3 regions of the Methylobacterium sp. Leaf466 genome follow, and region 2 is predicted to be linked to each of the others. Evidence: predicted binding sites of a transcription regulator. Region 2 holds the regulator's gene; each other region holds the start of a gene.
The links. The regulator LexA, encoded in region 2, represses DNA repair genes until DNA is damaged. The targets are predictions, from matches to a motif close to TGTTCNNNNTGTGTTCNG.

Region 1 (2,263 bases), on a different contig from region 2:
GGAGGCGGCGAGCCAATGATCGAAGGCATCGCGGATCGCCGTCTCGACGATGCGCGAGGCCTCCACCGTGGCGAGCTTGTCCTTGGTCTGGCCTTGGAACTCCGGCTCGCGGATGAAGACGGAGAGCATCGAGGCGCAGGTAGCCATCACGTCGTCGGTGGTGACATGGGCCATGCGCTTGGCCTGGCCGACCCGCTCGGCGTGCTCGCGCAGCGCCCGCAGCAGGGCGACGCGCAGGCCGCTCTCGTGGGTGCCGCCCTCTGCGGTGGGGATGGTGTTGCAGTAAGAGGCCGAGACGCCGTCGTCCACGACCATCCAGGCCACCGCCCATTCGAGGGAGCCGTGGCCTCCCGGTTTGGCGACCTTCCCCGAGAAGATGCCGTCGGTGACGAGTTCCTTGCCCTCGAGATCGCGGGCGAGATAGTCGCGCAAGCCCCCGGGGAAACGGTGCACGGTCTCGGCCGGGACGTCGTCGATCCCCTCCAGAAGGGCGGGCGCGCAGCGCCAGCGGATCTCGACGCCGCCGAACAGATAGGCCTTGGAGCGGGCCATCCTGAACAGCCGGCGCGGGTCGAACTTCAACGCCCCGAAGATCTGCGCGTCGGGGTGGAAGCGCACCCGCGTGCCGCGCCGGTTCTGCACCCGGCCCACCGTCTCCAGGCCGCCCTGCGCGTGCCCGCGCGAAAAGGTCTGGCGGTAGAGGGTCTGGCCGCGGGCGACCTCGACCTCGAGGAGGTCGGACAGGGCGTTGACCACCGAGATGCCGACGCCGTGCAGGCCGCCGGACGTCTCGTAGACCTTGGAATCGAACTTTCCGCCGGCATGCAGCGTGGTCATGATGACCTCCAGCGCCGACTTGCCCGGAAACTTCGGGTGCGGGTCGACGGGGATGCCGCGGCCGTTGTCGGTGACCACGAGGTGGCCGCTCTCCTCCAGTTCGACCTCGATGAAGCTGGCGTGGCCCGCCACCGCCTCGTCCATCGCGTTGTCGACCACCTCGGCGAAGAGGTGGTGCAGGGCGCGCTCGTCGGTGCCGCCGATGTACATGCCCGGCCGGCGCCGGACGGGTTCCAGCCCCTCCAGCACCTCGATGGAGGAGGCGTCGTAGCCCGCTTCCGCCACGTCCTGCGGAGCCTTTATGTCCAACAGAGCCTTGCCGTCCTGCGGAGGCTTGCCGTCCTGCGGAGCTTTGGGCAACGGCGTGCGGGCGGCCGCCGGCGACCGGGCGCGCGGGGGTGCCGGAGCGAAGAGATCCACCGGCCGGCCGACGGCTTCGGCCTGGGGAGCCTGACGGGGCGTCTCACGTTGAGTCATCGCGCGACCATACTGGAACGAAACGGAAACGTGAAGCGGCGCACCCGGGGCGGGGCGGGCCGCTTCACGGTTTAGATCAGCTTGCGCCGTTTCCGTTAACGTCCTCCCGACGGCGCCTCAGCTTCCGACCCGGCCGCCCCCGCGCCGAGTGATCGCCACCACCGCCGGGCGCGGCGGCATGCCCTCGTCGAAGTCCGGCCAGCGGGTCGAGGGCGCCTCGAAGGTGGCGGGCTTGGCCTTCGGATCGTCCTCGTCGGCCTCGCCGGGGTGCTGCACGGCCACGAAGAAGGTGGTGTCGTCGGGGGTGAAATAGGGGCCGCACATCTCGGCGCCGTTGGGCACGCGGAAGAAGTGCTTGGCGGTCCCGCGTCCCGCCCCTTCGGTCTCGAGTCCCCAGATGCCGTCGTTGCGCCCGGTGCGGGAAGCGGAATTGCCGTCGGTGGCGACCCAGAGCCGCCCTTGTGAATCCACCGCGCAATTGTCGGGCATGCCGAACCAGCCGTCCTTGGTGGTGGACGAGGAGAAGGTCGCCCCCACCGCCGCGATCGCCGGATCGCCGCAGCGCACCAGGATCTCCCAGGCGAACCCGGGGGCGGCATGGTCGCCGTCGTCGGGGGTGAGTTCGACGATGTGGCCGAAGCGGTTGTCGCCGCGCGGGTTGGCGGCATTCACGTCGTCGGGCTTTCGCGAGGCATTGTTGGTGAGCATGACGTAGACCTTGCCCGTCCTGGCGTTGGCCTCGACGTCCTCGGGCCGGTCCATCTTGGTGGCGCCGAGCGCATCCGCCGCGAGGCGGGTCTGGATCAGCACGTCGGCCTGGCTGGCGAATCCGTTCTGCGGGGTCAGCGGGCCCTGGCCGAACACCAAAGGCAGCCAGGTGCCGCGTCCGTCGGCGTCGAAGCGGGCGACATGCAGCGTGCCGCGGTCGAGGATGTCGCGGTTGGCCGAT
Region 2 (2,263 bases):
CCCTCCTTCGGAGCCGGTGCCCTGGCCTGTCTGGCCGCCGCCCTGATCGTCCTCGCCCTGCCCGTCTCAAGCCTGCGCTGGCTCGGACTGCTGCCGGCCGCCATCGGGGTCGCCCTGGCGGCGATCCCGATGCGCAACGACATCTACGTCGACCGGGAGGGCGCGGGAGCCGCCGTTCGCGACCGGTCGGGCCGCCTGGCCGCGCTCGGGCGACCGCCGGCCTTCGTCATGGAGCAATGGCTGAAGGCGGAAGGCGATTCGCGCCAGGCCACGGACGTCATCGCCGCATCCCCGGCGCGCTGCGACCGGCTCGGCTGCACGATGGAGGCGCAGGACGGCCGCCGCATCGCGCTGCTCAAGGACCGCCGCGGCTTTCGCGAGGACTGCGTCCGGGCGGATATCCTGATCTCGCGTCTCGAAGCGCCGACTGCTTGTGCCGCCGCCGTCATCGTCGACAGACGCTTTTTGCGGGACCACGGCGCCACTGCGATCCGCCTGACGGACGGGGCACCGACACTGACGACCGCGCGTGCGCCCGGCGTCACCAAACCCTGGCGCCCGTCCACGGTGGCGCCAAGCCCGGCACCCACGCCGGACCCGGTGACGGCACCGGAAGCCACCGACGACGAAACGGTACCCGACACCCCTTCGTCGTCGCCGGCGGAGCGGCTTCAGTAGCGCCGCACGAGACTGACCAGGCGACCCTGGATGCGAACGCGGTCGGGGCCGAGCACCCGGGTTTCGTAGGCGGGGTTGGCCGCCTCCAGGGCGATGGACGAACCGCGGCGGCGCAGGCGCTTCAGGGTCGCTTCCTCGTCGTCGATCAGCGCGACGATGATGTCGCCGGTGTTGGCGGTCTCCTGCTTGCGGATGACCACAAGGTCGCCGTCGAGGATGCCGGCCTCCACCATCGAGTCACCGCGCACTTCGAGGGCGTAATGCTCGCCGCCCGACAGGAAGTCCGGCGACATCGCGATGGTGTGGCTCTGCTCCTGGATCGCCGAGATCGGTGTTCCCGCAGCGATCCGCCCCATCACCGGCACCATCACCGGCCGCCCCGCCTCGTCGGTGACACGCGCCATCGGCGGCTTGGCCATGGTCGGCCGCGCGACCGGCACATGGCTCTGTCCCGACTGGTCCCGACCCTTGCCGCCCTCGACCACGCTCGGCGTGAAACGCCGTGCCTCGACCGGTGCCTCGGACCGGGCCGGCATGGTGCCGCCGAGGCTCTCGGGCATCCGGATCACCTCGATCGCCCGGGCGCGATTGGGCAGGCGCCGCAGGAAGCCCCGCTCTTCGAGGGCGGTGATGAGACGGTGGATGCCGGATTTCGACTTGAGGTCGAGCGCGTCCTTCATCTCGTCGAAGGAGGGAGGAACACTGCTCTCCTGCATCCTCTGCTGTATGAACTGCAGCAGATCCAATTGCTTGCGCGTCAACATCCGACGACCCACACTCTCGCGACACCAACCGCGACACGACATCGCAGAAACAAATCACGAACAGGCTAGCCGTTCTTTAAGTGTTCTGCAAGGGTTCCGATCCGACCCGTGTCGTGATCGATCCGGAGGAAACGGACGCCGCTCGCCGTCGCGGCGGCGGGCCGGCGGCGCCCACGGGATACGGGTCGCGGCGCTGTGAATGGTCGGCGACCTCATGCGAGAAGACGGAGATCTCGACCGGGCTCGGGGAAACCGCCGCAACGCCGGACGGTGCCCGCAGACCCGAACACGGCCGCTCCGGTCGCCACCGCAGGAAGACTGATCCGTGATGCGCACCGACATGCCGACCCTGGTCCGCCTGGAGGACTACCGGCCGAGCGACCACCTCATCGACCGGGTCGACCTCGACGTCGTGCTGCATCCCACCGCGACCCGGGTGGTCTCCCGCCTCGGCCTGCGTCCCAACCCGGCCGGCCGCATCGGCTCACCGTTGGTGCTCGACGGCGAGGACCTCGTCCTCGTCCGCATCGCCCTCGACGGCAGGGTGCTCGACGCGGGATCCTTTTCCGTCGATGCCACCGGCCTGACCATCGCCGATCCGCCCCGGGCGCCCTTCACCCTGGAGATCGAGACCCGGATCGACCCGTCCGCCAATACCCGGCTCATGGGGCTCTACCGGTCGAACGGGGTCTATTGCACCCAATGCGAGGCCGACGGCTTCCGCCGGATCACCTACCTCCTCGACAGGCCGGATGTCCTGTCGGTCTGCACCACCCGGATCGAGGCGGACCGCGACGAGGCGCCGGTGCTGCTCGGCAACG
Region 3 (2,263 bases), on a different contig from region 2:
TTCTGCAGGTCCTTGAGGACGATGGGCCGGCGCGTCGCCCAGGCCTGCCCCGGCAGGCCCTCGCCGTAGCCGAACACCGTCTGGTGGCTCTGCGCATGGAAGCCGTCGAGGCCGCCGTAGCTGCCGCTCCCGAACTCGAGGGCCGTCCCGTCCTTGGAGGGAACCCACACCTCGGTCACGCGGATGAAGGATGCCATGGCGCCGTCTCACTCCCTTTGCACGCAAGGGGAGCAAGAACCGCGCCGAGGCACCGGGCGTAGGCGGGGTGGAGCGTCGGCTCGCCGACGTGAGCCTGCCTAGAACGGAATGTCGTCGTCGAGGTCGTAATTGGGCTTCGAGCCGCCGCCACCGCCGGACGACGGAGCCGGCCGGCGGTCCCCGCCGGAGCGGCCACCACCACCGCCACCGTAGTCGCCGCCGCGATCCGAACCGCCTCCGGAGCCGCCACGGCCGCCGCCGTAATCGCCGCCTCGGCTGATCTGGCCACCGCCCTCCTCGTCGGCGCCCATCTCGCCACCGCCGCCGCTGCGGCCGTCGAGGAGGGTGAGCTCACCGCGGAACCGCTGCAGCACCACCTCGGTGGTGTACTTCTCGACGCCGGACTGGTCGGCCCATTTGCGCGTCTGCAGCTGGCCCTCGATGTAGACCTTCGAGCCCTTGCGCAGGTACTGCTCGGCGACCTTGGCGAGATTCTCGTTGTAGATCACCACCGAGTGCCACTCGGTCTTCTCCTTGCGCTCGCCGGACATCTTGTCCTTCCAGGACTCCGAGGTCGCGATGCGCAGGTTGACCACCGGGTCGCCGGAGGCGAGCCGCCGCGTCTCGGGATCGCGTCCGAGGTTGCCAACCAAAATCACCTTGTTGACGCTGCCGGCCATGCCGCTCTCTCCTCCGAACCGATCTCACGACGGCGCAAGGCCGGGCTCCACATCGCCGCCCCCGCCGACCCACGTCCTGAGGCTTTCGCGCGCCGCCGACAACCGCATCGGCCGGCGTTGTCCACCACGCAGCGAATCTGTCCCCAGACCTCCGATGTTCTACTCATGTTCTCGTCACCCAGCAAGGGAACGAGGCCCGTCGCCTACGACAGCCTGACGAGCATCTTGCCGAAGTTACGGCCCTTGAGCAGGCCGACGAAAGCCTCGGGTGCCCTGTCGAGGCCCTCCGCGATGTCCTCGCGGTGCTTGACGCGCCCCTGCGCCAGCCATTCGCCGACCTCGGCGAGGAAGGCGGCCTCCTGGTCGGCGAAGTCCCAGACGATGAAGCCCTGGATGTGCAGGCGCTTGGTGAGCACCGCCCGCATCAGGATCGGCGAACGGTCGGGGCCGGGCGGCAGGTCGGTGAGGCTGTAGCCGGAGACGAGGCCGCAGACCGGCATGCGGGCGAAATCGTTGAGGAGCGGCAGCACGGCCTCGAACACCGCGCCGCCGACGTTCTCGAAATAGACGTCGATGCCGTCCGGGCAGGCGGCGGCGAGGCTGCCCGGCAGGTCGGGGCCGCGGTGGTCGACGGCCACGTCGAAGCCGAGTTCGTCGACGAGGTAGGTGCATTTCTCCGCGCCCCCGGCGATGCCGACGGCCCGGGCGCCCTTCAGCTTGGCGATCTGGCCGACCAGGGATCCCACCGGGCCGGCGGCGGCGGCCACAACCACCGTCTCGCCCGCCTTCGGACGACCGATGTTGAGGAGGCCCGTATAAGCGGTCATGCCCGGCATCCCGAGGATGCCCAGCGCCGTACCGACGGGGGCCACGGCCGGATCGAGCCGCCGCAGGCCGCTTCCGTCGGAGATCGCAAAATCCTGCCAGCCGCCGAAGCCGACGACGAGGGTGCCGGGCGCGAAATCGGGATGGCGCGAGGCCACGACCTCGCTGACCGTGGCGCCGACCATGGTCTCGCCGATCTCGACGGGCTTGGCGTAGGATTTCGCCGCACTCATGCGGCCCCGCATGTAGGGGTCGAGGGACAGGATGCGGTTGCGCAGGAGCACCTCGCCCTCCTGGGGGGTGGGTGCCCGCACCTCCTCCATCCGGAAATGCGCCGGGCTCGGTTCGCCATGGGGGCGCGAGGCGAGGACGATGCGGCGGTTGAGCTCGGCCATGGGCACTTTCAGGGGTTGGAGACGTTCAGGACACGGCGACCACGGCGCGAACCGGCGCGCCGCTGTGGTGCGGTCCATAGGAGTGCAGCATGGCGCGAATGGGGATGATCGCAGGCCTCGACGGATCGATTTCGGCGAGCCCGAGCGACCTCCGGTCTGTCGCGC

Region 1: a site for LexA is predicted at 1,328-1,345, ahead of parE (DNA topoisomerase IV subunit B). Genes of this name have one in related genera too.
Region 3: a site for LexA is predicted at 1,034-1,051, ahead of ssb (single-stranded DNA-binding protein). Genes of this name have one in related genera too.

The regions. Positions count from the first base shown of each region.
Region 1 covers NZ_LMRC01000009.1:11,741-14,003, forward strand. Annotated here, with positions in the region: gene parE (DNA topoisomerase IV subunit B) at 1-1,314, opposite strand, end outside; gene ASG59_RS05645 (PhoX family phosphatase) at 1,432-2,263, opposite strand, start outside.
Region 2 covers NZ_LMRC01000012.1:122,305-124,567, forward strand. Annotated here, with positions in the region: gene ASG59_RS06945 (ComEC/Rec2 family competence protein) at 1-678, shown strand, start outside; gene lexA (transcriptional repressor LexA) at 672-1,442, opposite strand; gene pepN (aminopeptidase N) at 1,771-2,263, shown strand, end outside.
Region 3 covers NZ_LMRC01000034.1:356,470-358,732, reverse strand. Annotated here, with positions in the region: gene ASG59_RS17840 (GAF domain-containing protein) at 1-197, opposite strand, end outside; gene ssb (single-stranded DNA-binding protein) at 297-878, opposite strand; gene ASG59_RS17830 (NADP-dependent oxidoreductase) at 1,082-2,098, opposite strand; gene ASG59_RS17820 (DUF4174 domain-containing protein) at 2,188-2,263, shown strand, end outside.